DNA from 3 places in the Desulfitibacter alkalitolerans DSM 16504 genome. Region 3 is predicted to be linked to each of the others. Evidence: a T-box and tRNA genes for the amino acid it is inferred to sense, from the RefSeq annotation. Region 3 holds a T-box; the other regions hold tRNA genes.
The links. The T-box of region 3 lies ahead of pheS (phenylalanine--tRNA ligase subunit alpha). A T-box ahead of a tRNA ligase gene usually reads a tRNA of that ligase, here a tRNA-Phe.

Region 1: it encodes a tRNA-Phe, which carries the amino acid that the T-box ahead of pheS (phenylalanine--tRNA ligase subunit alpha) is inferred to sense. The anticodon was not compared.
Region 2: it encodes a tRNA-Phe, which carries the amino acid that the T-box ahead of pheS (phenylalanine--tRNA ligase subunit alpha) is inferred to sense. The anticodon was not compared.

What each region holds. Positions count from the first base shown of each region.
Region 1 covers NZ_KK211103.1:29,737-39,959, forward strand. The annotation lists gene K364_RS25820 (PAS domain S-box protein) at 1-1,852, opposite strand, end outside; gene cobT (nicotinate-nucleotide--dimethylbenzimidazole phosphoribosyltransferase) at 1,999-3,054, opposite strand; cobalamin riboswitch at 3,130-3,308, opposite strand; gene K364_RS0116605 (hypothetical protein) at 3,433-4,167, opposite strand; tRNA gene K364_RS0116610 (tRNA-Phe) at 4,325-4,400, opposite strand; tRNA gene K364_RS0116615 (tRNA-Glu) at 4,406-4,480, opposite strand; tRNA gene K364_RS0116620 (tRNA-Lys) at 4,495-4,570, opposite strand; gene K364_RS0116625 (FadR/GntR family transcriptional regulator) at 4,673-5,374, opposite strand; gene ldhH (L-lactate dehydrogenase (quinone) large subunit LdhH) at 5,553-7,757, opposite strand; gene K364_RS0116635 (LutC/YkgG family protein) at 7,814-8,413, opposite strand; gene K364_RS0116640 ((Fe-S)-binding protein) at 8,503-9,783, opposite strand; gene K364_RS0116645 (FAD-binding oxidoreductase) at 9,799-10,223, opposite strand, start outside.
Region 2 covers NZ_KK211101.1:183,125-193,347, forward strand. The annotation lists gene K364_RS0112645 (proline dehydrogenase family protein) at 1-915, shown strand, start outside; gene K364_RS0112650 (ornithine cyclodeaminase, nickel-pincer nucleotide-dependent) at 980-2,209, shown strand; gene splB (spore photoproduct lyase) at 2,410-3,438, shown strand; gene mobB (molybdopterin-guanine dinucleotide biosynthesis protein B) at 3,627-4,127, shown strand; gene K364_RS0112665 (hypothetical protein) at 4,331-4,837, shown strand; gene K364_RS0112670 (FmdB family zinc ribbon protein) at 5,000-5,251, shown strand; gene K364_RS0112675 (class I SAM-dependent methyltransferase) at 5,297-6,415, shown strand; gene speE (polyamine aminopropyltransferase) at 6,444-7,274, shown strand; gene speB (agmatinase) at 7,288-8,151, shown strand; tRNA gene K364_RS0112690 (tRNA-Asp) at 8,369-8,445, shown strand; tRNA gene K364_RS0112695 (tRNA-Phe) at 8,454-8,529, shown strand; tRNA gene K364_RS0112700 (tRNA-Gly) at 8,537-8,611, shown strand; tRNA gene K364_RS0112705 (tRNA-Cys) at 8,622-8,696, shown strand; tRNA gene K364_RS0112710 (tRNA-Leu) at 8,722-8,810, shown strand; gene K364_RS0112715 (hypothetical protein) at 9,132-9,422, shown strand; gene K364_RS0112725 (hypothetical protein) at 10,088-10,223, shown strand, end outside.
Region 3 covers NZ_KK211101.1:462,043-472,265, forward strand. The annotation lists gene thrS (threonine--tRNA ligase) at 1-1,339, shown strand, start outside; gene infC (translation initiation factor IF-3) at 1,616-2,110, shown strand; gene rpmI (50S ribosomal protein L35) at 2,133-2,327, shown strand; gene rplT (50S ribosomal protein L20) at 2,349-2,702, shown strand; gene K364_RS0114180 (TrmH family RNA methyltransferase) at 2,764-3,552, shown strand; gene K364_RS27970 (YqzL family protein) at 3,631-3,723, shown strand; T-box leader at 3,736-3,967, shown strand; gene pheS (phenylalanine--tRNA ligase subunit alpha) at 4,026-5,051, shown strand; gene pheT (phenylalanine--tRNA ligase subunit beta) at 5,064-7,481, shown strand; gene K364_RS0114195 (cell division protein ZapA) at 7,560-7,826, shown strand; gene polX (DNA polymerase/3'-5' exonuclease PolX) at 7,890-9,326, shown strand; gene K364_RS0114205 (DNA-3-methyladenine glycosylase) at 9,305-9,889, shown strand; gene K364_RS0114210 (Nif3-like dinuclear metal center hexameric protein) at 9,929-10,223, shown strand, end outside.

The DNA.
Region 1 (10,223 bases), on a different contig from region 3:
GTCTGCATACTATATCCTCACTCCTGCATATTTTTTTGAAAACCTTGGCAATTTTTTTAAGGAGCTTATCCCCCTCACCATGACCAAAAGCATCGTTTATCAGTTTCAAGCCATTTACATCTCCAATGATAATACTTAATGGAAGCTGTCTTCCTGTGTCCAATCGTCTGAGGTTTTCCTCAAAGTAATTCCTATTATACAGGGTGGTTAAGACATCATGCATACAGAGGTATTTAAGCCTTTCTTCATGGAGTTTTCTTTCAGTTATGTCGTCATATATCCCATAGACCCCTACAACGTCATTATCTATAACTATGGGGACGCCTTTTATTTGTACATGTATGGGGCGACCAGATTTTGAATATCTAGTTGTTTCTAAACATATTGGCTTTCCATTACAAACATTTTTCGTAATTTCCTTTGCCTCGGCTAATTTTTCTCCAGGAGCCAACAATAAATCAATGTTTTTGCCCCTGACTTCTTCCAAACCAAACCCAAATACTCTTTCAAACTCACTATTTACTTCAATAATTTCATGATTCTTATTCAATAAAGCAATAGCTTCAAAGGAGTTTCTAAATAATGTCTCAAAGCACTGTTTCTGATACCGTAATTCCTTCTCGGCTTTTTTACGCTCTGTAACATCTCTAAAGGATTCAATTGCTCCTGCAATGTTGCCATCCTTGTCTCTAAGGGGAGTTGCTTTAGCCCAAAGATAGGCACCTGAATCACCAATTGCCGGGCAAAAGACCTCGCCTATTAAAGATCCATCCTTCACTCTTTCCATGTATGAATATCCTCTGGCCAGTTCTTGGTTATAATTTAATACCATGTCTATTAGTATGGGTCTTCTTGAGTTAAAAAATGGCAGGGCGTATTCATAATTGCCTTTGCCAATGATGCTTTCAGCCTTGATACCAGTAAGTCCTTCAATAGCCTTATTCCATAACAAAACCTTTCCGTATTTATTTATAACAAAAGTAGCCTCAGGCAGCGAATTGATAATATCAGCCATTTTTCTTTCCGATTCCTCAAGGGCTACCTCTGCGCGCTTTCGTTCATCTATATTTTCTATAGCAGTACTTAAATACTTGAAATTACCTTCAGCATCTTTTACAAGTGAAATGTTTAAACGACCCCAGATAATCTGCCCATCTTTTCTAACATACCTTTTATCAATACAGTAGTTCTCAATTTCACCGGTTATTAATGAGTTGTACAAATGTATATCCTTTTGCAAATCCTCATAATATGAAAACTTAGAAAAATGCATCCTGGACATTTCTTCAACTGTATAACCCAAGAAATTGCACAATGTCTCATTTGCTGTCAATGTATAGCCCTTAATATCAGAAACACCAATTCCTACTGATACATTTTGAAAAAAGGAGCGATATTTTTCTTCACTTTCTCTAAGAGCATTTTCAACTTGTTTTTGAGGTGTAATATCTGAATAAATACCGTAGCCTGCAACCACTTCTTCATTTATTATAATTGGTATTCCTTTAACAATAACGTTAACTGGCTTATTTCCCTTTCCATATCTTACAGTTTCAAAAGAATTAGATTTGCCTGATAATATCTCTTTAGAAGTTTCTACTGCCCTTGCATACTCATGAAGATATGTCTCATTTTCTAATTCACCTACTAACACATCCTCAATTTTTTTGCCCCTGATTTCATCAATATGGTAATCAAAAAGCTCTGTAAATCTGCTATTGATTTCTACTATTCTGTTTTCTCTATCAAAGTATACAATGGCATCAGTCGCATTTTTGAAAAGGGCTTCAAAGTGCTTATTTTCTAACATAAAAATTCCGGTATCATCCTTCTTTTTTTGTGTAGAAGACATTTATTTATCACCCAGCCTTAATTAAACAAAAACACATTATCTGAGAATTCTACATTATTTTCTAATAACCTTGTTTCTTTGAGAAGTTTTTCTGGGATTACGTAAAAAAATGGCAACAAACTGATTTGTCGCCATTTTCATAAGCCTTATTCTTTGTTACTAACCCCTGCTTCTTCAAAGGTAGCCATTTCATGGATTATCTTAACAGCTGCTTCTATTAGATGAAAAGCTAAAGCTGCTCCTGTACCCTCTCCTAACCTTAAATCCAAGTACAAAACAGGCTGTAGGCCCATGAAATCTAACATGATTTTGTGTCCCGGTTCTTGAGATAAATGGGAAGCAAGCATATATTCTTTGCATTCCTTCTTCATGTTATAAGCCACTAAAGCCGCTGCTGTTGAAATGAAACCATCTATAACAACCGGCACCCTTCTTGCTGAAGCTCCGAGAATCACACCTGTTAAGGCGGCAATCTCCAATCCACCAACCTTTTTTAAAACATCTAGTGCATCTGTTGGATCTGGATTGTTAACTTCCAGGGCTTTTTTAATTACCTGCTGTTTTTTTATCAGCCCATGGTCATCAACCCCAGTACCTCTACCAGTAATAAACTCCACATCTTTCCCACTAAAGCATGCAAGAATGGCACTGCTTGGAGTAGTATTTCCTATCCCCATTTCCCCAGTTCCTATCAATGCTGCACCTTTATCAATTTCTTCATTTACCAGCTTAATACCCACTTCAATGGCAGCTACTGCCTCTTCCTCTGTCATGGCTGGCCCCTTTGCCATATTCCTTGTACCAGGTCTGACCCTGCAATTATTTAAGTCCGGATGGTCTATTGGCTCCCCGGCTACTCCCACATCTGTAACAACTACCCTGGCTCCAGCATGGTTAGATAAGACATTTATTGCCGCACCATTATACAAGAAATTAAGTACCATCTGGGGTGTCACTTCCTGGGGAAAAGCACTAACACCTTCTTCTACCACCCCATGATCACCTGCCATTGTCATTACCACCTTATCCCCTAGTGTTGGAAGGGGATTTTCCTGAATCTGTGCTAGCTGTACGACAATTTTCTCCAGCACCCCCAAACTCCCAGGTGGTTTAGTTAGATTGTCTAACCTTTTCTGAGTTTCTTCTCCCATGGCTGGATTAGTTTTAACAATGCTTTCAAGGGTTTCTTTGAATAGTTTCACTTTGTTTACCTCCTCCTTTTAATGTATAAAAAAAGTTCCCAAGCTTAACAGCTCAAGAACTTTTCCATCATCCTTAAAGACCTAATGCTTTAGGCAGGTTTCCTGACTCCCGATTCAAACGCCTGTGGCCAGCCTTCCCAGAGAAACCTCCAGTGACATAACCTGACTCATCGATTACAGTGGCGGGACCGTACTGGAATCTAACCAGTTTCCCTTTTACCCCATATCTGGGCACCTAATACATTAAATATTCATTTATTGACATTATAATATTGTTGACCATCAATTTCAATATATTTTGAACACCATTATTTTGGGCATCATTCATTATCTCTCTATTATTTTCAAAAAGCTTTGATTATGGGCAATCTCCAAAGTTTATTTATAGTTAGCACAAGGCCCAATACATTTTCCACATACATCTGCAAAACCAATGGCACTGTGCTCATCAGCTACTTTTAGGAGCCTTTCATAACATAAAGGTTTATTAATACTATTTTCAGTTAATGCCCCAACTGGGCAGTTTTTTACACACTTCAAGCAGCCCTTTCCTTCATAAAACAGACAATATTCCTTAGCAGGCTTTACTGTTGGTTCTATAAAGTGGCTAATAGCAATACTGCCAAATCTGCCTGCACATCCAACTGGAGTTATTAGCATTTTATTAACTCCAAATGTACCCAGACCTGCGATGTAGGCAATACTCCTATGAGACCAGGCAGCTGTAAGAGTTTTTTCGTCAAAGTTATGTGTAGCCTTTTGATAAGCAGTTTCAATTCCTAAAGCATTAAGCCTCTCACTTAATAATATGCATATTTCATTTATTAAAGAATTGGCATTAATATATGCACTTGCCCATTTTTCTGAGACCCTGACTCCATCTCTATTGGATCGTGCTATTTCTATATTAAAGGGAACATAAAAAGTTACAATGGTTTTGACATTTTTTAATAGGTCCTCGGGCATTAAGTGATGAGGATGTAATTTTTTTAGTTCCAGGAACAAAGGGTCATTTGGATTGGCATATCCTATTAAGGGTTCCCTGAAGCCAAAGGGACTTTTCTGAACGGCTTCAATTATTGTACACTCAATGGCTGCTCTAATTTTATCCATAATGTTCTCTCCCATATTTAATATCCTTACTACCTATTATACAACCATACAGATTTTATAAAAAGCCTTATTTACCAATGTAATATTATTTCTCAGCAGTTAAAGCAGGTAAAAAAATAAGACAAGAGAAACGTCACCTTGTCTTGTTTTTGTTTGATGGTGCCTCGGGGCGGAATCGAACCACCGACACGAGGATTTTCAGTCCTCTGCTCTACCGACTGAGCTACCGAGGCATATATGGTGACCCGTAGGGGACTCGAACCCCTGTTACCGGCGTGAAAGGCCGGTGTCTTAACCGCTTGACCAACGGGCCATTTTAAAATTAAATGGTGAGCCATCCGCGACTCGAACGCGGGACACCCTGATTAAAAGTCAGGTGCTCTACCGACTGAGCTAATGGCTCTCATGTCAACAAGTCACAAGTGTACACTACTAAATCCAAAGTGTCAATAGAAAAATGTTTTAAATAATTTCATTATATTTCAAATCATCCATTTAAAGCAGCCTACTCTGATATCATATTATTTTCTACCATTAAAAGATGTTCAAACATTCTTTTACGAGCTTCCATTGAGTCACCATTTTTTATAGCTTCATAAATACCCTCATGAGCATCTAAAAGTGTTTGGGGCATTCTTTCTGTTGAATACAGCTTTTGGCGACTGGTGCGCATGGTATTTTCAATGGTATCTGATACAGTATTCATAAGCCTAGTTAATAAAACATTTTGTGAAGCCTGGGCAACTGTATAATGGAACTTCCAATCCGCCTTTTCACCAATTTCTGATTGATCAACATCTCGCTTCATTTCATCCAGGGCTTCCCTCATCTTTGCCAGGTCCTCTTCATCACGTCTCATTGCCGCCAGACCAGCCGCTTCTACCTCTAATCCTTTACGTACCTCTAAGATTTCAATGACAGTATCCCTTTCCATCAACAAAACTAACGCAAGGGGTTCAATAATTGAATCAATGCTTGTCTGCTTAATAAAAGTGCCTTCACCAGATTTAATTTCAACCAGACCCATTAAATGTAAGGCACTTAAAGCCTCCCTCACTGATGCACGGCTAACCTTAAGTCTGTCTGCCATCTCTCTTTCCGATGGCAATCTATCACCTGGTTTTAGGTTTCCTTCAGTAATCATTGCCTTAATCTGTTCTACAATTTGCTCATAAATTTTTCTGGGTTTTATTGGTTTGAATTGCATTAAGCATACCCCTCATCTTACCTTTAGTTTAGTAATAATTTTTCTTACATTCTTCTTTTTAAAGTTTAGCATTTCCTCATGTCAACGTCTATATTAAAATTCACCCTAATAAAGGTAATATTGAGCACAAAAGAAAAAACTGCCCTGAAAAGTTTATACTTAACAGGGCATGATGTGTTTAGTATTTACCGTCTAATATTTGTGCCGTGTGTAATACCTTTGTATTAGATTTTTTAACATCTAAACCACCCCGCAGTGACATTAAGCACCCTGGACAGTCAACAGCAACCAATGCTGCATCAGCATTTTCCACATTTTTAAGCTTACGATTTAGCATTTCTGCAGAAACCTCTGGCAGCTTCACACAATAGGAGCCGCCAAAACCACAGCAGCGATCTGCCTCTTCCATTTCTGTATAATCTAGATGTGGCATTGCCTGTAATATTTCTCTAGGTTCTTTTTTCACACCCATGCCGCGATTCAAGTGACAGGAATCGTGATAGGTGACTTTAATGGGACTTGTACAAGCTACATCACATGCAGCGGCAACTTCCTTAACACTAAGACCTTGTTCATTTGAATCCAGAATATGAACAAGCTTTATAAAATCAACTGCTTTTTCAGAAACTTTTTGGGCATCAGACTTTGCCTTTGCATCACTATCACCTGCTAACCAGTCCATCCAATCATGCTTAAGTGCTGATGTACAGGTGGGGCAAGCACTTACTATATAATCGTATTCATCTTTAGCAAGGGAGGATAAATTCTGTTTAGCTATTACTGCAGCAGCATCATTTCTGCCCATATATTTTGCCGGTGCTCCACAACATGTCTGCTCTTGTGGATAAACTACCTCGTATCCCTTTTTATTTAGAACCCTGACCAAAGACTCACCTATTTCAGGATATGCAAAGTCAATTACACATCCTCCATAAAAGGCTGCTTTACCCTTCTTATTCTCCACATTTTGCTTCACCGACTTTATAATGTCTCTAAATGGTTTCGGAGCAATTGCTGGTAAGCTTCTCCAATGGGAAAGCTTTGAATAGCCCAGTGGAAGTTTTCTAATGAATTTGCTGCCATCTTTACCTTCAGCAACAAATGGCTTTTGTGCCCATGAAGCCTGACGTAAACCAAAGTGGAACAACCCCTTGTTTTTTAAAACTGATTCTATAATTGTATTTTGTATAAAGGGCAAGGGTATTTCTTTTCTAATTCTGCTTCTCATTTCCATTATTAGTTCCGGTATTTCAATCTTTGCAGGGCAAAACTCTTTACAGCGGCCGCAGCCAATGCACATTTCCTGAGGCTTTTCAGCATCTCTCTTACTGTTAAAAAAGGATGTTAGGAGAACACCAATACCACCTGCATAAATGTGCCCGTAAACATGACCTCCTACTAACTGGTAGGTTGGGCAAACATTAAGGCATGAAGCACAACGCACACATTGGGCCATTTGTTTAAACACAGGATCCCTTAATAATTCCTTTCTGCCATTGTCTAGAATTATCACGTGGAGCTCTTTGTCAATGATTTCTGGTCCTATGCCATCTTTTAAGGTTGGTACAGCACCTGTGATCATTGTTGTGTAAGCCGTTATGGGCTGGGCTGTAGCACTTTTTGGGAGAGCCTTGGCTATGGGAGCAACATCTTTAAACTTTTCCACAAGCTTTTCATAGCCAAAGATTGCCACATGAACTGGAGGCAGGGTAGTTGTCAGCCTTCCATTACCCTCATTCATGAATAAACACATTGTACCAGTCTCTGCAACGGCAACATTACAGCCTGACACACCAATATCAGCCTTTAAAAATTTCTCACGCAGGGTTTCTCTTGCCAGTCTTACCATTAGTTTTATATCTGGTTCTACTTTTTTCTTTAATGCCCCAGAAAAAATTTCGGCACAGCGTTCCTTGCTTAAATGAATAGCAGGCATAACCATATGGGATGGTTTTTCTCCAACCTGCTGGATAATCCACTCACCAAGGTCTGTCTCTACCATTTCCATTACATCTTTCATCTTTTCATTAAGATGAATTTCTTCCGTTGCCATTGATTTTGCTTTGACACAAAGCCTGGCATTTCTTTTTTTAGCAATTTCAGTTAGGATTTTAACCACATCATTGCCATCAGCAGCCCTATGGACCTGACCACCCCTTCTAACTATATTAGCTTCAAATTGCTGTGCCAGCTCCTCTGCACGGGCAGCTGCCGAAGATTTTATTTCTGCGATTTCTGTTCTTAAGGCTTCAAAATCAATCTCACTATACACCGCAGCTCTTGCAACTGGGAAAACGTCCCCGAATTTGCCCAGGGCTCCTCTTAGGTTAGGATCATTAAGTGCTTTATTAACACTTTTCTTAAAAGTTTGATCTATAGGCATAATTCCCACTCCCCCATTGACAGGATTTTGAATTCAGATGAATTTACCCGAGTTTTTTAGTCAACACATATAATTATTAAACGTCCAGGCCCATGAACACCAATTGTTAATACTCTCTCAATATCAGCTGTTTTACTTGGACCTGTCACATAGGCTATAAATCCCGGAACCTCATTTCCGTAGGTTTTTTGAATCACATCAAGGGAATCCTCAAAGGTTCCAACCAGTGACCTGGTGTTAATAACGGCTAAATGAGTTGGTGGTAATGTTGATACCAGCCTTTTATAAACATCTGTGGCATCCTGAACAATGGACCCTAGTGCTGATATTCCTAAATCAAATTCAGAAATACCCAATTCAGACTGTTCAATTACGTCCCTGTTTAAATCTGTTGTAAACTCAACACCATCTTCCTGGGCCCGCTGCTTGACTGCCTCTAAATTTATTTTTTCAAGGGGTACTGATACAACTTTCTTAAAGCCGCCTTCTTTAATCTCATTGCTTATTGCTTTTTCAGCTTCCTCACTAGACACGCACCTGATTACCTTTACAGTAAGTGCTTCCGCTTTCTCTTTGAAAGTATTAAATAGTGCATCAATATCCTGGTTCGCTGGTATGTTTATCTGCCAGTCGAAGACCTTAGCTGATTGTCCCATAACTCTCACTCCTTCTTGTATATAAGTGAAACCTATATATTTATGAATTTTCTCGGTTTTTCAGTAGGCAAGCTGATGGCAGCGGCAGTTTATTTTTTTTCATTATTATATGACTTTTCTAATAGCTGGGCTACATGAAAAACGGGAATATCCTCTCCTGCTTGATGGAGGCCGTCTTCTAACTGCATTTTGCATGCACCACAGCTTGTTACAAGCATTGTTGGTTTTACAGAAAGAATGTCCTCTGTCTTTTTATTTCTAATTGAGCTGGACATTTCGTAGTGGGTTAAACTAAAGGACCCGGCACTTCCACAGCAGCGGTCTGGCTTGGACATTTCAACAAATTCCAAACCGGGGATACTCTTTAGAATCTCTCTTGGCTGCTTTGCTACAACCTTATCTCCCCTTACAAGGTGACATGGGTCATGATAAGTGACTCTTTCTTTTACTTCTCCCTGTGGTTTTTTGTAATCAATTACCTCTACTAGAAACTCTGAAATGTCATAAACCTTTGGAGCTATCTTCTTTGCCACATTAATGTAGCCGCTTTCATTACCCAATATATCTAGATAGTGATGTGACAAGGCACTTCCACAGGTGCCACAAGCAGTAACAATATAGTCAACATTTTCTTTGCTCAATTCATTAAGATTGTACTTGGCAATCTCCTTTGCTGTGTTCAGGTCACCATGCATTAAGGTTGGTATTCCACAGCAGTGCTGATGTTCAGGTATAACCACTTCAACATCATTGGCCAACAATACATTTACAACTGATTTGCCTACATCTGTATAGATGTAGTTGTTTACACATCCTATAAAAAAGGCAACTCTACACCTGGGATTGTCAACCTTGTTGACCTTTGGCAGCTCTTTAATCAAAGGGATATCTGCCAGCCTTGGTATGACTCTCCTCATATCTAAACCAATTGGAAATCTTGGTGAAGCAAGGTTTTTGCCCTTTACCTTTTTCATACCAAGACCTTGAAACTTGCTGCCTGCTGTCATTCCAAACTTAAATAGCTTTGGTCTTTTAAGAACATCAAATATCCTTCTTTTTATAGGGTGAATACCTTTTTTCCTGGCCATGGCTGCTCTAGTGGCAAGAATAATTTTCTCAGGCTGAACTCCACAGGGGCAATTTGCCCCACACGCCCGACAAGTTAGGCAGAGGCTTAATATTTCAGCCATTTTATCTGTATATTCTAATTTACCCTCAAGGAGAGCCTTAGCCAGTTGAATTTTTCCCCTGGCTACACCTGATTCTCCAAGTGTTTCTTTATAAATAGGGCAGACAGCCTGGCAGTTCCCACAGTTCATACATTTAATAATCTCATTTTCAATATTTTTCAGATCATCATAAATTGCCATGCTTTAATTCCCCCTTTAGATATTTACAACTTTGCCAGGGTTAAATATATTGTCAGGATCCAGGGCTCTCTTTATAGCTTTCATGGCTTCAACACCTGCCGGTCCAAATTCTTGCTCCAAGTATTTCATCTTTGCAATTCCAATACCATGTTCTCCAGATAGAGTACCACCTAATTCCAGGGCTACTGCAAAGATTTCGTCTACAGCTTTATGAACACGTTCCATTTCCTCTTTATTTCTTTCATCAGTTAGGATAGTTGGGTGTAAATTGCCGTCACCTGCATGGCCAAAAGTACCAATGGTTAAATCATATTTTTTGGCAATTTCATTTAACGCTTTTAGCATATCAGGTATCCTGCTTCTAGGAACAGTAGCATCTTCTAAAACAGTAGTGGGGCTAACCTGGGCCAAAGAAGGAAGGGCAGCCCTTCTAGCAGTCC
Region 2 (10,223 bases), 280 kb from region 3:
AATGTGGCTAGAAAAGTAGTATTAACTGTAGCGGAAAATAAGCTTGTAACAAATTTCGTAAACAAGTATGGACTCACTCTTGGAGCTAGTCGTTTTGTTGCTGGAGAAAAGTTAAAGGATGCCATAAAAGCTGTAAAACAGCTTAATGCTAAAGGCATATGTGCTACTCTAGATAATCTGGGTGAAAGCTGCCATGATGAAAGAGTAGCTGCAGAAGGCACCAGGGAAGCAATTAGGATACTTGAAGCTATTAATGAAAGTGGAGTAGACAGCAACCTTTCAGTAAAATTGACACAATTGGGTTTAGATATAGACCATAATTTCTGCCTCGGCAACATGATGGAGATAGTTGGCAAAGCAAATGAGCTTAGTAACTTTGTGAGAATTGACATGGAGGATTCCTCGAAGGTAGATGCTACCATTGCCATCTTTAGAGCATTGAAGGAAAAATACCCACAAAATGTTGGTTTAGCACTTCAATCATACTTATATAGGACTGAAAAGGATATGGATGACCTCGCTGATTTAAAGCCGAGTTATAGATTAATGAAGGGTGCTTACAAGGAACCGAAAGAGGTTGCGTTTCCTAAAAAGAAAGACGTTGATGATAATTTAATAAAAATCATTAAAAAGCATTTAGACGCAGGTTTCTATACTGCAGTTGCTTCCCATGATGAGAATATAATTAATGCTACAAAAGCATATGTCAAGGAGAAAAATATTCCTACTTCCCAGTATGAGTTTCAAATGCTTTACGGTATCTGCTCTAATCTTCAGGAGCAGCTTGTGAAGGAAGGACATAAGGTTCGCTGCTATGTTCCCTATGGAACTGACTGGTACCCATATTTCTCACGAAGACTTGCTGAAAGGCCAGCAAATATTCTATTCATTCTAAAGAACCTTCTCAAAAAATAACAGTGGTATATATTTCCTTTTACGGGTATAATAAAAAGATGTATAACCCATTAGGAGGATTGCTATGTTTAGAAGAACTATAGAATTAAAAGGTCATATTGTTGACAGCAAGGTATTGCCCACAGTTTTTGAAGAAATTGAAAAGCTAGGCGGAGAGATTTTTATTGAACATAGCGTTATCGGCAAAAAAAAGGAAGACTATAGTTATTTAATTATGGAAGTTAGTGCTCAGTCTCAAGAAACATTGGATGATGTCCTTAACGTTGTTGTAAAACTAGGGGCAAACATTCTAGATGAAGCAGAGGTAGTTCTTGAACCTGCTCCCAGGGATGGTGTTTTTCCTGAAGGGTTTTATTCTTCCACAAACCTGCCTACATTTGTCTGGTACAATGATAGTTGGATTAAGGTAGAAGCTATGGAAATGGATTGTGCTGTTGTTCTAGAAGAGAAACCTAATCTCAAGGCTTACTGTGTACCCATCAGCAGGGTGAAGAAGGACCAATTAATAGTAGTGGGCAAGACAGGTGTAAAGGTTTTGGCCATAGATGCAAATGCGGATAAAGAAGTATTTAGCTTTATGGGCAGCGAGGTTAGCAGCGAAAAGCCCAAAAACCTGGTTATCAAGGATATTGCTTCTCAAATGGAAAGCATAAAAAGAAGAAATGGCAAAATCCTTTTTGTACTTGGTCCTGCTGTAATTCATACAGGTGCAGGAGTTTGGGTTGAAAAGCTTATTGAAAATAATTATTTGGATATTATTTTTGCAGGAAATGCTGTTGCAACCCATGATGTTGAGAATGCTTTTTTTGGGACATCCCTTGGAATATGCTTAAAGTCCGGAAAGTGTATACACGAAGGCCATTCCCATCATTTAAGGGCTATTAACAGGATTAGAGCAGCAGGAAGCATGGAGGAAGCAGTTATTAAGGGAGTCCTTACAAAGGGACTTATGTATACAATGATAAAGCATAAAACCCAATATGTACTTGCTGGTTCCATAAGAGACGATGGTCCAATGCCAGAGGTAATTACTGATGTTATTAAAGCTCAAGAAGCTATGAGATCAAAACTGGATGGTGTGGAAATGGTTATTATGCTTTCCAGTATGCTTCATGCAATAGCTACAGGAAATATTCTGCCAGCTTCCATAAAAACTATTTGCGTTGATATTAACCCTGCTGTAGTAACAAAGCTTGCTGACAGGGGAAGCTTTCAAACTGTCGGTCTGGTTAGTGATGTTGAATGGTTCCTGCGCCAATTAACTGAACACCTGGGGATTGATACCAAAAATTAGCATATTATAATAAGCAGATTTTATGTTTAATCAAAAGAAGAAATCAGTATAATAATTATAAAAAGCGGTTTTCTCTATGTTAAATAGAGTTAGTCGCTTTTTCTTATCCTATTTTTAGGCCCCAAAGTCACTTAACTTACTGTTAGCACTAATAATACTAATAAAGCTGTTTTTTAAAAAAATAGAAGGGAGATATTAAGGTGGAGGTCTTTAAACCCAAAAGGGTGCTGTTCGAACAAAAATCCATTGATTACCCCCTTGGGGAGAAACTATACGAAAAATTTAGAAGGGATCCTGATGTTATTGTAAAGATGATTGGATCTCACAACAGGGTCATGGGAATACCAGGCAAGAACTCACAGGAAGGTTTTAGAGAGGCAAAAAGAACTCTGGTGGTTGGTGTTAGAAAAAGTGGGGAATTCCAAACCTGCAAGCCTTCAGCACATTATCAACTGCCATTATCAACCAGCTGTCCTGGTATGTGTGAGTACTGCTACCTGCACACTACCCTTGGGAAAAAACCATACTTAAGGATTTATGTTAACATCCACGAGATTCTAGCTAAAGCCAGGGAATACATTAATGAAAGACTACCTGACATAACAGTATTTGAGGGAGCAGCTACTTCAGATCCTCTAGCCTTAGAACACTTAACAGGTAATTTAGAGGAAAGCATTAAGTTTTTTGCCAGCCAATCCCACGGAAGGTTCAGATTTGTAACAAAATACACCAATGTTGATTCTCTGTTAAACATAACCCATGGAGGTAATACTCGCTTTCGTTTCAGTATAAACACACCTTTTGTAATAACCAAATACGAGCATAATACTCCTGCCTTAGATGATCGTCTAGAAGCAGCCAGGAAAGTAGCAGCTGCAGGATACCCTCTAGGTTTTATTATAGGGCCGGTCATAGTATATGACGGTTGGGAGGTTGATTATAAAACACTATTTTTAAATTTACAGGCTGGTTTAGCCAGGGTGGTTAAGGAGCCCTTAACCTTTGAAATTATAACCCATCGCTATACAGCAAGAGCTAAGAAAAACATAATGGATATTTTTCCAAAAAACAATCTCCCCATGGATGAGTCAGAACGCCAGCTAAAATATGGCCAGTTTGGCTATACAAAGTACTTATATCCTAAGGAAGAAATGAAAAATATTAATCAAGTTTTTGAAGGCTTGGTAGAGAAATACTTGCCGAATAGCAGGATAGAATACTTTGTTTAGAAAAACAATTTACCTCTCAATTTCGTAAGCTGCTTCATATGATGGAACCTGCTAATAAGAGCAAAAGATATTATGAAGGTAAAAAGCATTAAGGAAGCTTAATGCTTTTTAAATGAAGGAGTAAAAGGATTTATGTAGAAATGTAGTTTATAAACAGTTCAATGCAAAGAACAGAAAGTAGGTTTGATATGGCACAAGTAATTTCATTTGTTGGTAGATCTAACGTGGGTAAAACCACCCATTTAGAGAAGGTGATAGCCGAAATTAAAAGACGGGGCTATAAACTAGCTACAATCAAACATGATGTACATGGGTTTGACATTGATGTACCAGGTAAGGACACATGGAGACACGGTCAGGCTGGTGCAGATAGTGTTGTTATCTCATCGCCTAATAAAATTGCTATAATTGAAAAAGTTTCAGAGGAGAAAACCCTGGATGAAATAGCACAAAAACTGCAAAATGTGGACATAATTATAACTGAAGGGTACAAAAGAGGTAATAAGCCCAAGGTTGAGATAGTTAGAAGGGAAAGATCAGCACAGCCTATATGTGAGCCCATGGAATTATTTGCCTTAGTTACAGATTGTGATATTAGCATGGATGTACCCAAATTTGGTTTTCACCAGGTAGCAGAGCTGGTGGATCTAATTGAAGAAAAATTCATTAATAAAAAAGACTTTGTCTAAAGATGACAAGGTCTTTTTTATTCTCGCCCCTTTTTGTCAATATTCATAAACTTGCTTGAAAAAAGAAGAAATTGTGGAATTTTAAAAAATAATTAGGTGTTTTTAATTAATAATGTAGAAAAAATAGCAAAAGAAGGAAATAATAACCATATAAAGAATACACTAAAGTGGTTAAAATATTACAGCTGGTTTGGAGGTATACCATGGATTTTGTTAAAACCCTTATTATTGCAGGGAGCATGCTTGTTTACCTAGGCTTTGCTCCTATTACAACTGACCATTATACTTTGAGTCACCAAAGCAATAATCACTATGAGCAAAAGGATCATGAAACCTGGTGGGAAGAATATCATAAACTGCCCAGGAAAAGTGGGGCTTTAGCTGACAGGATTACTCAAGCCCTAGAATATAGTGGATGGCTTAACGAACCATTAGAAGATGTCATTGTTAAACTTGAGGAATTTTATGGAGAGCCTTTGTTAAGTGAGATTGTTAAATCTGTATCTGAATTTAGAGCAACCCCAACTGACTGGCATTATTTATATAAGGTAGATAGTGTGTATTTGCTGCAAAAGCATGGTGAAAAAACATATTTAATTGTTGAGGTGCTGGAACTACTAAATGATGAAATAATTGATAAGGCCCTTGCACTAATTATAATTAATAGTGATTCTAAGATAATTGAACAGGATTTCAGGTGGGGGTATTAACCTAGTATTTCTTTAAAAAAATTACAGAAGTCTTGTCAATTTCACCATGTTATTTTATACTTAATGTTGCTGGGAATAAAGTAATGCACATTAAATCTAACTATTCTAGTATAAAAAATGTAAAAAACATAGAAGTATTGTACAAAAAGGAGGAAACTTTAAATGCCAACTTACGAGTATAAATGTGAAAAATGTGGTGTTTTTGAAAAAATGCAGCCAATTACTGAAAACCCTTTAACCAGCTGCCCTGAATGTGAAGGTAGGGTTCAAAGACTTATCAGCAAAAATGTGCATGTAGTATATAAGGGTGGTGGTTTCTACACCACTGACAATCGCAGCCCAGATTATAAGTGTTCTGAGGGTAAATGCTCTGATGGTAAATGTTCAAATGACTCCGGCAGCAAGGCCAGCTAAGCTGCCTTTTTTTCATATACTCTTTAATGTTAAGGAAAGGTAATTATGGGTCGAGAATTAAAGGAGTTTTTAATTAATAAAATAGCTGCAGGGCCTTTGCGATTTTATGATTTTATGAAATATGCGTTGTATCATCCTTGTTGGGGATACTATGTAAAGGATAAAATTAAAATAGGGAAGGAAGGGGATTTCTATACTAGTCCCCATGTACATAGTGCCTTTGGACATTGCATAGCAGATCAACTTCACGAGATGTGGACAATCTGCCATAAGCCCAAGGACTTTTACTTAGTCGAGGCGGGGCCTGGGACAGGCTTATTAGCAGGTGATATCCTGGAGTACTGTCAAAAGCATGAAGATTTCTTTACAGCAATTAAATATGTATTAATGGAAACCAGCCCTTATATGATTGAGATACAAAAGAATAAACTGGAGAAATATGCTGCCAAATGCATATGGATAAAGTCCCTTGCCAGCTTGAACAGCTTTACAGGAGTAGTTTTTTCCAATGAATTGTTAGATGCTTTTCCTGTACATAAGGTTACAAAAATAGGTAATGAATTAAAAGAAGTCTATATCAATTATCAAGATGGCTCCTTTTATGAGACTCCTGGTGAAATATCTACCCATGATATTATGGTCTATATTAATGAATTACATATTGAGTTAAAAGATGGGCAAGAATTAGAGATAAATTTAGAAGCCAAAGAATGGTTGACAGAGCTGGCTTCAAAGCTGGATAAGGGTTTTGTAATAACAATTGATTATGGTTACAAGATAAGCGAATTAGATGAGCCCTTCAGGTTTAAGGGTACATTAATGAGCTATTCCAACCATACAAGCACTGAGGATGTTCTGGGGCATCCAGGAGAGCAGGATATAACCTCCCATGTGAACTTTTCTGCTTTAAAGCATTTTGGGGAAAAGGTCGGATTACAAACTGCAGGGTACACCTCCCAGATGAGATTTCTAATTAACTTAGGTATAGCAGATAAAATGACCCTAGGACCTGATGTTGAAGGTGTAAAAAACTCATTGGCATTAAAAAGACTTACCTTGCCTGATGGCATGGGTGAGAGATTTAAGGTTTTGGTACAGTATAAAGGGTTGGAAGTAACAAAATTAAAAGGTTTAAGCGGTTTTTTTGATACCTTAAAAATATAAAACATGAAATAAAGGAGGATAATTTTCAATGGAAGGAATTTGGTTTACAGAAAAACAACTGCCAGGATTAGCTGTTTCTTGTCTAGTAAAGAAAACATTGCACCATGAAAAAAGTGAGTATCAAGATGTGAAGGTTGTTGAAACTGATACCTTTGGTACAATGCTGCTTCTTGATAACGTTATACAAACTAATGTAAGAGATGAGTTCATCTATCATGAAATGATTAGCTTTCCAGCACTTAATACCCATCCAAACCCTGAAAACGTACTGGTCATAGGAGGAGGAGATGGAGGAACCATTAGAGAGGTGGCTAAACATCCCAGAGTTAAAAAAGCCACTTTGGTTGAAATTGATGGAGTAGTAGTAGAGGTGAGTAAAAAGTATTTACCGACAATTGCTGCTGGATTAGAAGACCCAAAGGTGGAGGTCAAGATTGATGATGGCATTAAACATGTAAAGGATAACAAGAATACATATGATGTAATCCTGGTTGATTCCACAGATCCAATTGGGCCAGCGGTTGGCCTATTTGCAAAGGAATTCTATACTGATGTATTTAATGCATTAAAGGAAGATGGAATCTTTGTTGCCCAAACTGCTTCACCTGTGTTTAATGGAGAAATGATTAAGAGAATCCATAAGGATTTAGGTGAAATCTTCCCGGTTAAAGACCTCTATGTTGCCACAATACCTACATATCCTGGTGGATACTGGTGCTTCACCATGGGCAGCAAAAAGCACAGCCCGAGAGAAGTGGCAAAGGAAAGTATTGCTGCACCCAACACCAGGTACTACAGCCCAGATGTTCATTTTGGAGCCCTTGCACTTCCTCCCTTTGTTGAAGAATTAGTAAAGTAGCAGGTATAAAATAATGGAAAACAGTTTTTATAAAAGCGGACAATTTTTAGGAGCAGTTTCTGAATATGATGGAGCCAGGGCTGTCATCTATGGTGCTCCCATGGATTTTACTGTCTCCTTTAGGCCTGGCACTCGCTTTGGCCCTGAGAAAATAAGAAGTGTTTCTATTGTATTGGAGGAATATAGTCCATATCAGGACAGGCATCTGGAAGAGGTAGTCTTTTATGATGCAGGTGACCTTGCATTGCCCTTTGGCAATGTTGAAAAGAGTTTGCAGATGATATACCAAGCAACAAAAAGACTCCATGAAGATAAGAAGTTTCCAATTCTTCTTGGTGGAGAGCATCTTGTAAGTCTACCTTCAATTCAGGCTGCCCATGAACATTTTAGAAACTTAAAAGTTATTCAATTTGATGCTCATGCGGATTTAAGAGAGGATTATGAGGGAGAACCTAACTCTCACGCTACTGTTATTCGAAAGGCGGCAGAATTAATTGGTGGCTCCAATGTATTTCAGTTGGGAATCCGCTCTGGAACAAGGGAAGAGTTTGATTACGGGAAGAGGAATACAAACTTCTATTTTAATCAGGTAATAGAACCTTTAAATGAAATCGTTGAAAAATGCAGCGCAGATCCGGTATATATAACAGTTGATATTGATGTGCTTGACCCAGCCTTTGCACCTGGAACTGGAACACCTGAACCTGGGGGATTCTCTGTTAGAGATTTATTATATGGCTTCAAGGAGCTTGGTAAATTGAACATTGTAGGTTTTGATTTGGTAGAAGTGTCTCCTGCATATGATAAATCAGATATAACATCTATAGCAGCTGCAAAGCTCGTGCGAGAAGCGCTTCTGGGCTTTGTCAAAACATAATACTCTTGCATTTATAATGCAAGAGCATCCAATTTTTTAGGGCACTTAATCTATTTACCGATAAAAACTATTTTATATGATACTTCAAAAAGGGCTTGTTATAATACAAGAACCGTGCTATAATAATCAAGCGTTAGGACGGAAAGATAAATTACCAAGAAATTTCTTTTGACATTTATCTGAGTTTGATGTATACTAAATCTTGTCGGATTTAAGGGGAGCTGTGGTGTAGTGGTCTAACATACCGGCCTGTCACGCCGGGGATCGCGGGTTCGACTCCCGTCAGCTCCGCCATTTAATCTGCCTCGGTAGCTCAGTCGGTAGAGCAGAGGACTGAAAATCCTCGTGTCGGTGGTTCGATTCCGCCCCGAGGCACCATTTTCATGCGGGAGTAACTCAGTGGTAGAGTGCAACCTTGCCAAGGTTGAAGTCGAGGGTTCGAATCCCTTTTCCCGCTCCATTTATGAAATGGCGGCATAGCCAAGTGGTAAGGCAGAGGACTGCAAATCCTTTATTCCCCAGTTCAAATCTGGGTGCCGCCTCCATTAAAATACTAATATAATACTTCCTGCCGGGGTGGCGGAACAGGCAGACGCACAGGACTTAAAATCCTGCGGGACTTAACTCCCGTATCGGTTCGATTCCGATCCCCGGCACCACTTACACAAAGGTTTCAGCGATTTAGAACAGTTGCCTAATAGCGGCTGTTTTTTTGATTCGTTGCCATGATTTTTTCTTGCCTTAATGTTATGACAGTGATACCTTCAGGGCCCTATGGCTATCATAAAGATAGAATGGGTTTATTTTTATATTATTGGAAAATGAAGTAAAAACTTAAGCTATAAGTAGGAAATTGGAAAAATTTATCGAATTTAACAGTGTAGTTACCTGTTAAAAGTAATGATTATAAATTGATCAAAGAATTAGTTTGCCGATTGGTATAGGTGACAGAGTTCAGGAACTGAAAGAATATGGGGGTTATGGAAAGGAAAATGAAAAGGTTTATTTATTATCCTGATTTTGAAGTGAGGGACGAGACTTGGTTGAAGTTTGCACCATTGTATCTTGAAGAAATCAATCCAATAATCCCATTTTCGGGAGAAAAACATCTAAGCAAAGAGTTTGCAAATCTAATTGAGAGTTCTGATTTAATTAAGCCAATTAGACCAACAGACAATCAAGGCAGGACCTCTTCCTTAGATGCAACAGGAAAAGATATGCAGATGAAAAATACGAATTTGCTAAACTATATTCTGAGTGTTTGGAATTAATTGAAATATATATACCCCACGATTTCCTTTATCATAAGCTATATAAAAATGCACTCAAAACAACACTTTTAAAGTCATTTAATATAAAAAAAACAGTAGCCTGGCTATTAGGTAAAGATTTTGAGTTATTTGAGTGGGTTACATTACCTCAAGATGCTCTATATGTAAGTAAACAAAACTGGTACAATGAATTTAAGTCTAAAACCATAAATATAAATTATTTAGATAGACTAGATAGTTGCCGCAAAGAATTATCGCTAATGCTAAAAGAAGCATCTGAAAAGTATTTAGTGTTACACAGCAAATTAAACTAGCATACCAAAGTCAAAATATATAAACCTAGAAATGAACAGAAAAAGAAGCAATTAGAGCAGATTAAACAATCTGCATCCAAGGAAAAATGCTAAAAAGGCAAATAGAGAAAACCAAAACCTTGAGGCGCTACCCCAAACCCCGGGATTTATCGCTTTCATTCTCCAAGAGTAAAAAGAAAAAGGGCAGCAAAGTGTACTACCCTTTTACTCTTTATAGAATCCCGACAGGCGCTCAGGTTGCATCCCTGCAGAACCCTAATATAAAACTTTAAATTAATTACGATGTAAAAATTTTGAAGGAAACGTGCTATAATGTAGGTAGATAGAAGACAGATAAAGGGGTTGGGTCAGATGAATTTCGTGAGAAAACTAGTCAATAGCAATATTTTTTCCGGAATAATTGATATTCCTCAAAGTATGAAAAATAGAAAAGTTGAAGTTATTATTAAGCCAGTAGATGATGAGGCTGATAAGAATAATAATACAG
Region 3 (10,223 bases):
AAAGGCCATAAAGCTATTATCATTAGCAGGGGCCTACTGGCGCGGCTCGGAAAAGAATCCAATGCTGCAAAGAATCTATGGCACTGCTTTTCCTAAGAAAAAGGACCTAGATGGGTACTTAGCGCTCATAGAAGAGGCCAAAAAGAGAGATCATCGAAGACTTGGAGCCCAGCTTGGTCTGTTTAGTATTCAAGAGGAAGGCCCAGGCTTCCCATTTTTTCATCCAAAGGGTATGGTGTTAAGAAATCAACTGGAGGATTTCTGGAGAAAGGAACATAAAAAATGGGGTTATCAGGAAATCAAGAGCCCCATTATTCTTAACAAGGTACTTTGGGAAAAATCAGGTCACTGGGAGCATTATAGAGAAAACATGTATTACACAAACATTGATGAAAACAATTTTTGTGTTAAGCCTATGAATTGTCCAGGGGCAATGCTTGTGTATAAATCCGAACAGCACAGCTATAGAGAGTTTCCCATTAGATTAGCTGAAATGGGTTTAGTCCACCGTCATGAGAAGTCAGGTGTTTTACATGGTTTAATGAGGGTAAGAGCCTTCACCCAGGATGATGCTCATATCTTTATGCTGCCATCGCAAATAACATCAGAAATAAAAAATGTTATTGATTTGGTTGACTATTTTTACGAGACATTTGGCTTCGAATACTCAGTAGAGCTATCAACAAAACCCGAGAAGGCAATGGGTTCAGATGAAATTTGGGATAAGGCCATTTGCTCATTAAAACAGGCATTAGAAGAAAAGAGAATCAATTATAAAGTCAATGAAGGAGATGGTGCTTTTTATGGACCTAAAATTGATTTTCATTTAAGGGATTCCATTGGCAGAACGTGGCAGTGTGGTACAATACAGCTTGACTTTTTAATGCCGGAGAAATTTGATCTATATTATATTGGTGAAGATGGTGGTAAGCATAGGCCTGTTGTAATCCATAGAGTTGTATTTGGTAGTATTGAAAGGTTTATAGGAATTTTAATTGAGCATTACGCAGGAGCCTTTCCCTTATGGCTAGCCCCTGTTCAGGTGAAAATCTTACCAATAAGCGAAACCCATGGAGACTACGCAGCTATGGTTTTAAAGAAATTGGATAATAATGGTCTCCGGGCAGAAGTAGATTATAGAAACGAAAAAATTGGTTATAAAATTAGAGAGGCACAAATGCAAAAAGTACCTTATATGTTGGTTATTGGTGATAAGGAAGTAGAAAACAGAGAAGTGTCAGTAAGAAAAAGGGGTGCTGGTGATTTAGGGGCACAAACTTTAGATGACTTTGTTAATGAAATTGTTAAAGAAAGCCAGATGCCAAAAAGCACTAAATAAAGCACTAAAAGCACTAAATAAAGCACTAAATAGATCATGATAATATTTGACAGTTTGTTAAGAAACATGGTATAATTCATAATTAGAGAATTAAATATGTTTTCATATTTAAGAAGGGGCCCGAAGCTTCTCACCTTATGGCTAACGCTTATAAGGTTGCAATCAGTATATGAAGTACTGTTTACGCATTTTAACGGGCACATTGTGTCCGTTTTTTTGTAATTGCTTTGGGCACATATTTTATGGAGGTGACAAAATATTAGTAAAGAATTAAGGATTAATGAGGCTATTCGTACAAGGGAAATTCGCCTTATTAGTGAGACCGGAGAACAATTGGGGATAATGTCTCCTAAAGAGGGGCTGCAGATTGCCATGGATAAGGGGCTGGATTTAGTAGAGGTTTCACCGGCTGCTAAGCCACCCGTGTGTCGTATCATGGATTACGGCAAGTATATGTTTGAGCTAAGCAAAAAGGAAAGAGAATCCCGAAAGAAACAAAAAATTGTTAATGTTAAAGAAGTAAAATTTAGAGTGGGTATTGAGGAGCATGATTTTCAAACAAAGGCCAGAAATGCAGCAAAGTTTATCCAAAATGGTGATAAGGTTAAAGTAACAATCATGTTCAGGGGCAGAGAAATTACCCATTCTGAATTAGGGAAGGCTATATGTCTTAAGCTGGCCAAACAACTGGAAGACATAGCAAATGTTGAAAAACCTCCGAAGGTAGAAGGAAAAAACATGACAATGATTTTAGTTCCCAAGGCAGATTAAATAGATTAAAGGAGGAAGCAAAATGCCTAAAATGAAAACCCATAGGGGTGCAGCTAAAAGATTTAAACGCACTGCATCTGGTAAGCTAAAAAGATCACAAGCTTTTACTAGCCATATACTAGGTAAAAAATCAGCAAAGAGAAAAAGACAGTTACGTAAAAATACTATAGTTAGTGCAGGAGATGCAAGAAGAATGGAACAACTTATTCCTAGATAATTTAGCAAAGGAGGACTATATATGGCAAGGGTTAAAAGGGGTGTAACTGCCCGTAAAAGACATAAAAAAATTCTTAAGTTAGCAAAAGGTTATTATGGAGCAAAATCAAAGATTTTTAGACCTGCTAATCAACAGGTATTAAAATCTTTATCATATGCATATGCCCACCGTAAGAAAAGAAAGGGCGACTTTAGAAAGCTGTGGATTTCCAGAATCAACGCAGCAGCTAGAGTTAATGGAATGTCTTATAACCGTTTCATTAGAGGACTAAAAAATGCTGGTATTGATATTAACAGAAAGATGCTGGCCGAATTAGCAGTCAGTGATGCCAATGCATTTGGAAAGTTAGCTAATATTGCAAAAGAAAATAACTAACACTATTAAGACGACTTTCCAAAAGGTCGTCTTAATTAATAATAGAGGAGTATTTTGTGGAATGGATTTTAAAGATATTAATTCTAAAGATAACCCTATATTTAAACTAATTAAAACTCTAAACAAGAAAAAAGGCAGGGATGAAAATGGCTTATTCTTGATAGAAGGTATTAGACTGCTAGAAGAAGCCATTAACCATGGAGTAAAGCTTCATTACCTGGTTATAAATGAGAATACCAATCTGCTACCAAAGGAAAATCTTGATTGTCAGGTATTAAGAATATCTAATAACCTTTTTAAAGACTTATCAGATACTGTTACGCCACAGGGAATTATTGGAGTAGCCAGACAACCTAACCCTTCACTTAAGGAGCTAACACTTTTACCTAACCCTTTAATAGTTGTTTTAAATGGAATCCAGGATCCTGGCAACCTTGGGACTATTATAAGAACTAGTGCAGCAGCAAAAGCTGCTGCAGTATTACTAACAGAAGGAACTGTGGATCTATATAATCCTAAGGTCATAAGAGCTACAATGGGTGCTGTTTTTCAGATTCCTATAATTCATGGACTTGGGGATGAAGAAGCTATTAATTGGCTAAATAGTAATAATATCAATATTTTAGTGGCTGATATAAATGCTGAGCAGTATTACTTCTCTGTTAACTTAAAAGGGGCAACTGCTTTGGTTATCGGCAATGAAAACAAGGGACCTTCTCCTAAATGGAAAAGTGCAGCTAATAATAGGATAAAAATCCCCATCCTTGGTGATACAGAATCGCTTAATGCATCAATAGCTGCTGGAATATTAATTTATGATGCTATTCGTCAGAGACATAATGAAATCTAACACCTTCCTTGATTATAGTTTCGGAGATATGATATAATACCCATGTAATCCAAAAATGGAAAGGTTGGTGTATGCCCTGTGTTTCTACCTGCTGAAGTTTTTTGGAGAATTTTTGAAAAGACCGGATCAATTCGTGCTTATATTTTATACAAAAAGTTAATTGTACAGTAGAAAAACAGGGTAAAAATAGCTTAGATTGGGACAAGTAATTATTTTTTGCTCTTCAGGGAGGTAGGACCTTGACTGTAAGTCCTACTAGTGACAAAAAATAATGAAATTCACCCAGGAGCTGCCTTTTTGAAACACAGTAGGGAAGGCCGGTGAATACACCGTTATCAAATAGAGATAATCTATGATAAGTTTGTATTCATAGATTAATTAGGGTGGTACCGCGGAATATGCTTTCGTCCCTTAGGGAAGGAGGCATTTTATTTTTTGCAAATTAATACATACAGCAGGAGGTTAAGTAGTATATGATAGAAAAACTAAACACCATTAAGGAACAGGCCTTTGATGAAATAAGTGGCAGTCAAGACATGGCCAGCCTGGAGAAAATTAAAATTAAATTCCTTGGAAAAAAGGGAGAACTCACATCAGTATTACGTGGTATGGGGCAGCTTTCCTCAGAGGAAAGGCCTAAGGTTGGCAAGCTTGCCAATGAGGTAAGAGACAGTATTCAAGCATTTCTTGATGAAAAAATTTTTGATCTGAAACAAAGAGCTGCTGAAGATAGGCTGAAAGAAGAAAGGCTTGATGTAACGCTTCCTGGATACAAAATGGGAGTAGGAACAATTCATCCCATTAGCTTGGTTTTAAACGAAATAAGGGAGATCTTTGGTGGCTTAGGGTACTCTGTAGCTGAAGGTCCAGAAATAGAGAGTGACTATTATAACTTCGAAGCACTAAATTTACCAAAGGATCATCCGGCAAGAGATATGCAGGACTCTTTCTATATAACCCCAGAAGTATTGCTAAGAACCCATACATCTCCAGTTCAGGTAAGGGTAATGGAAAAAGTTGCTCCAAAGGTGCCGGTAAGAATAATTGCACCTGGAAAGGTTTATCGAAGAGACGATGATGCTACTCACTCACCAATGTTTCACCAGGTTGAGGGATTATTAATTGATAGAGAAGTAACCTTGGGAGATTTAAAGGGTACCCTGCTGGCCTTTGCAAAAGCCATGTTTGGAGAAAGGGTTGAAATTCGCTTGAGGCCTAGTTATTTTCCCTTTACAGAACCGAGTGCTGAAGTTGATATTTCTTGTGTTATGTGTCATGGCTCAGGATGCAGAGTATGTTCAGGCACTGGTTGGTTAGAAATACTGGGAAGCGGTATGGTACATCCAAGGGTATTGGAAATGTCAGGCTATGATCCTGAAAAGGTAAGGGGATTTGCTTTTGGAATGGGTGTGGAAAGAATTGCCATGTTAAAGTACGGGATTAATGATTTACGTCTATTCTTTGACAATGACATTAGATTTTTAAAACAGTTTAAATAGGAGGAATATAGGGTGAGAGTTTCTTTAAATTGGGTAAGAGAGTATGTAAATATCAGTATCACCCCTGAAGAATTGGCGGAAGCCTTAACACGGGCTGGTATTGCAGTTGATACAATTGAGTATTTGGGCCATGAAATTTCAGAAATATTCGTAGGACAAATCAAGGAAGCTGAGCAGCACCCAAATGCTGACAAACTAACACTTTGTACAGTTGATGTAAATGAACAATACAAGGATTTACAAATTGTATGTGGAGCACCAAATGTTAGAAAAGGTCAAAAGGTAGTAATAGCCCTGCCAGGTGCAAACCTGCCTAATGGTATTAAAATACGCAAAGCAAAAATCAGGGGAATTGAATCCCACGGAATGATTTGTTCAGGTCAAGAGCTGGGAATAGATGAAAGTCTAATACCAGAAGACCAAAAGAATGGCATATTAGTCTTAGATGAGGATGTACCCAAGGGAGCTGATGCTAAAAAGCTTTTGGGATTGGACGATGTAGTTCTTGTTCTAGATTTAACACCAAATAGGTCTGACTGTTTAAGTATAATAAATGTAGCTAAAGAGGTAGCTGCAGTTACAGGAGACAGGGTTAAGCTTACTGAAGTTACAATGCCCCTTGATAGCAGCATTAATAATACAGTTTCTGTCCATATAGCTGATGAGGATTTGTGTGAAAGATATGTGGCCAGGGTTGTCAAGGACATAAAGATAATGCCATCTCCCATGTGGATGCAAAAAAGGCTTCAAGCAGCAGGAGTGCGTCCAATAAATAATGTTGTGGATATTACCAACTACGTAATGCTGGAAATGGGCCAGCCGTTACATGCCTTTGACCATGACCTGGTTGCCCAGCAAAAAATTATTGTGAGGCGTGCAAATAATGGAGAAGTTATAAAAACCCTGGATGAAAAGGACAGAAAATTACATAATGAAATGCTTGTTATAGCAGATCCCGAAAAAGCAATTGCAATTGCTGGTGTAATGGGTGGTTATGATACAGAGGTTACAGATGGTACCAAAAACCTAATCATCGAGTCAGCACATTTTCATCCAATAAATACAAGAAAAACATCCCGGGAGCTTAACCTAAGATCTGAAGCCTCTTTACGCTTTGAAAAGGGTGTAGACAAGGAAAGAATTGATGTTGCTGCCAATAGGGCATGTCAACTGCTAGTAGAGTTAGCTGGCGGAAAGGTTGTAAAGGACTATGTAGACAATTACCCAGTGAAACACTCTCCAACAACAATAGTTCTTAGGAGAAACAGGGTTAATACAACCATTGGTGTAAACCTTTCAGTTCACGAAATACAAGAGCTTTTAGAAAAAATTGAACTTGGGGTAGAAATTACTAATGAAGATACAATGACTATATCCATACCTAGCTATAGAGGTGATATTACAGGTGAAATAGACCTTATAGAAGAAATAGCTAGACTTTATGGTTTTGATAATATTCCAACAACAATGCCCTTTGGAACAATTGAAAGAGCTGTCAAGTCTAAGACTAACTTAATAGAGCAAATTGTAAGAAGTTCTCTTGTATCCTGTGGTTCCATGGAAATCATAACTTACAGTTTTATTAATGAAAATGCATATGATAGACTTAATATTCCTGAAGGTCATGTTTTGAGAAATTGTATAAAAATAGCCAATCCATTAAGTGAAGATGGGGCAGTAATGAGAACTACTCTTGTTTCCAATCTAATTGATGTCTATGTTAAGAATAATAATCGTCGAATAGAGGATGTTAACATATTTGAAATTGGTAGAGTATATGCTCCTACTAATAACTTATTGCCTCTGGAAACAAATATGTTGGGAGTGCTAATATCTGGAAAGGTGTGGAAGGGATGGAATTGGAGCACTATTCCATTGGATTTTTATTATCTCAAGGGAATAGCTGAACAAGTTGCTGATAGTCTCAACCTGAGTTTTGAATTTTTGCCAGAAGCAGAGATGGCATTTTTACACCCTGGCAGAGCAGCCCAGATTAGAGCTCAAGAAATCCCAATAGGTACTATTGGTGAACTGCATCCCCTTGTAAAGGAAAACTATAATATAGAAAACCCAGTATATCTTTTAGAAATAGACCTTAATAAAATAGTTGATCTATATGTTTCTCACATTGATTATAGGGAAATAGGAAAATACCCCACGGTTGAAAGGGACTTGGCCATATTACTTAAGGAAGACATTAATGTAAAGGAAGCTGAGAGGATTATAAAAGAATCAGGTGAGGAGCTCTTAAAAGATTTTCATGTATTTGATGTATATAGAGGAAAGCAGGTGCCTGCAGGGTATAAAAGCCTGGCCTTTTCATTGATATATCAATCAATGGATAAAACCTTGACAGATTTAGAAGTAAATGAGGTTCATGAGAGGATACAAAAGCATCTAGCTAAGGAGCTTGGTGCACAACTCAGGTAATTTTCCCCTTTAATAATTTAAAAATAAATGGTAATATTAGGCTAAGTATAGTAGAAATTTGTAAAAAGAGGTGGCATAATGACGGAAAATGGGGAAAAAAACCGAGTTAGAGTTTCTATATTTGGGCAAGAATACACAGTAATAGGAGATAAGTCTTCAGATTATATTGTTAAAGTTGCCGAAGAGGTAGATAGATTGATGAAGAAAATTCATCAAAGTAATCCGCATATGCCACAAGTAAAGATCGCTGTGTTATCGGCCCTCAATCTTGCTGACGAATTGACTAAAACTAGAGAGGATTATAGATGGCTTCTAGAAATAATTGAGGATGAAAAGAAAAAATGACGGAATAACCCGGTAACTTAAACACTGGGTTATTCTAAAAATTTATATTATGGTGATAATTAAATGACAAGTCATAGCATTCCTGAAGATATATTGCAGTTATTAGACTTACCAGGCATAGAAACAAAAACAATAAAGGAAATATATAAAAAACTAGAGATTAAGAACCTGGAAGATTTAGAAGAGGCTGCTAAAGAAAAGAGAATTCGGAAGCTGCCTGGAATGGGAAGCAAAACAGAGCTGGCGATATTACGTGGAATTGGTTTGCTTCACAATCCTCCAAATTCCTTTCCCCTTGGGGTAGCCACATATATTGGAAGAGACCTTTTACATATTTTAAAAAGCCTCAATACCGTAAAAAATGCAGCTGTGGCAGGTGAAGTAAGAAGAGGCCAGGAAATGGTTGAGAAAATTGAATTTGTTGTAGAAGCTGTAGAAAGAAACTTGATCAAAAGGGTTCTATCAAACCACCCTTTAGTCTGCAAGACGCTAGATGACAGTAAAAAGTTAAAGCTTTTAACAAAAATTAACCTGCCTATTTATATACATTTTTGCCAAGGTAGTTTCTTTGCATGCCTTCACTATTTTAGCGGAAATAAGGAGTATATGAACGAGTTTGCCAAGGAAATAGAAACGTTGGGGCTTGACTTGTCAAATATTACCTCAGAGGAAGAGATATATTTTAGAGCAAATATGCAGTTTGTCCCTCCGGAAATCAGGGAAACCCCTCAAGTCATTCAATGGGCCAAAGAGAATGACATACCTGATTTAGTAGATCTTAAAGACATTAAGGGTGACCTTCACATTCATAGTAATTGGAGTGATGGGGTCAACACAATAGAGGAACTTATAGAAGCCGCCCAAGAAAGGGGATATGAATTTATTGCTGTTACTGACCATTCCCGATCTTTAACGGTAGCAGGTGGCCTTTCAATAGATGAAATACATGAACAGCATAATATTATTTATAAGCTAAACGAAGCTTTAAGTGACTTTAAGGTTTTTACAGGAATCGAGGTTGATATCTTAAAAGCTGGAGATTTGGATTATCCTGATGAGATAATGGAACAGACAGATCTTATTATAGCTTCTGTGCATAATAATTTAAGACAAGATGAGGAAAATATAACTGCAAGGGTTGAAAACGCTATAAAAAACCCCCATGTTGATATTCTTGCCCATCCAACAGGTAGGATACTTGGAAGAAGAAGTTGTTCCCTTATTGATCTGGAAAGAATATTTATACTGGCAGAAAAAACGGGGACTGCAATGGAGATTAATTCATCCCCTGATAGGCTGGATTTAAACTCTGAAAATGTAAGACTTGCACAAATGTTTAATATCCCTATTGCAATTAATACTGATGCTCACAACATCAAATCTTTGGCTGACATTGAACTGGGCATTAAAACTGCAAAGAGGGGTTTGCTCACCAAACAATCAGTTATAAATACATGGTCAAAAGAGGATCTTGAAAAATGGCTCAAGAAAAAGAAATAACTAGAAATTTTTTTACTAATGACACTAAGACTGTGGCAAAGGATTTACTAGGATGTCTGTTAATCTATAATTCTTCCAAAGGTTTAGTTGGAGGATATATAGTTGAAACTGAGGCCTATTTGGGACATAATGATCCTGCATGTCATTCATGTAGAGGCAGAACAAAAAGAAACGAAGTAATGTTTCTTGGACCAGGACTGGTCTACGTATATTTGATTTATGGATTATACTATTGTCTAAATTTCACTACTGACCTTAAAGATAAGCCTGAGGCTGTTTTGATAAGGGCATTAGAACCAGTTACCGGAATAGAAATCATGCAACATAACCGGAATAGAATGGAGCTTAAAGAGCTTTGTAGTGGACCCGGTAAGCTGGCACAAGCCCTTGGAATTGACATGGAATTAAACGGAACTAGGATAGGCGATAAAATAACTATATATATGAGAACAAATGAATTAAAGAATCATATAGTAGCAACAACACGAATAGGCATATCCCAGGCTGCAGATTTACCTTTGCGCTTTTACATAAGAAATAATCAATTTATATCAAAAAAGTAGAGTATTTATTCATATTTAATTTTATAAGGAGTGATTAATTTGAAACTAATTGATATTTATCACTTAGCAGTTCAATTAGGCATTGAAAATGATCCTAGAGATAGTGAAATGGTAGAAAGAACAATGAGACTAGCAAAAGAAGAATTTCAAGACCTTAAAGAGGAAAGGAAGAAAGAGTTTGATCAGGATAAGCTCGAAAATCCATATGCCGATACCCGAATCCTTGTAGGCGAGGATGACCAGGAGATCAAGGGAATCCTTGCAGGTATCGATATGGAGGTAGGAGAAATTTTACTGGCTGATAGATTAAGAGAAAAGGGACAGGTTATTGATC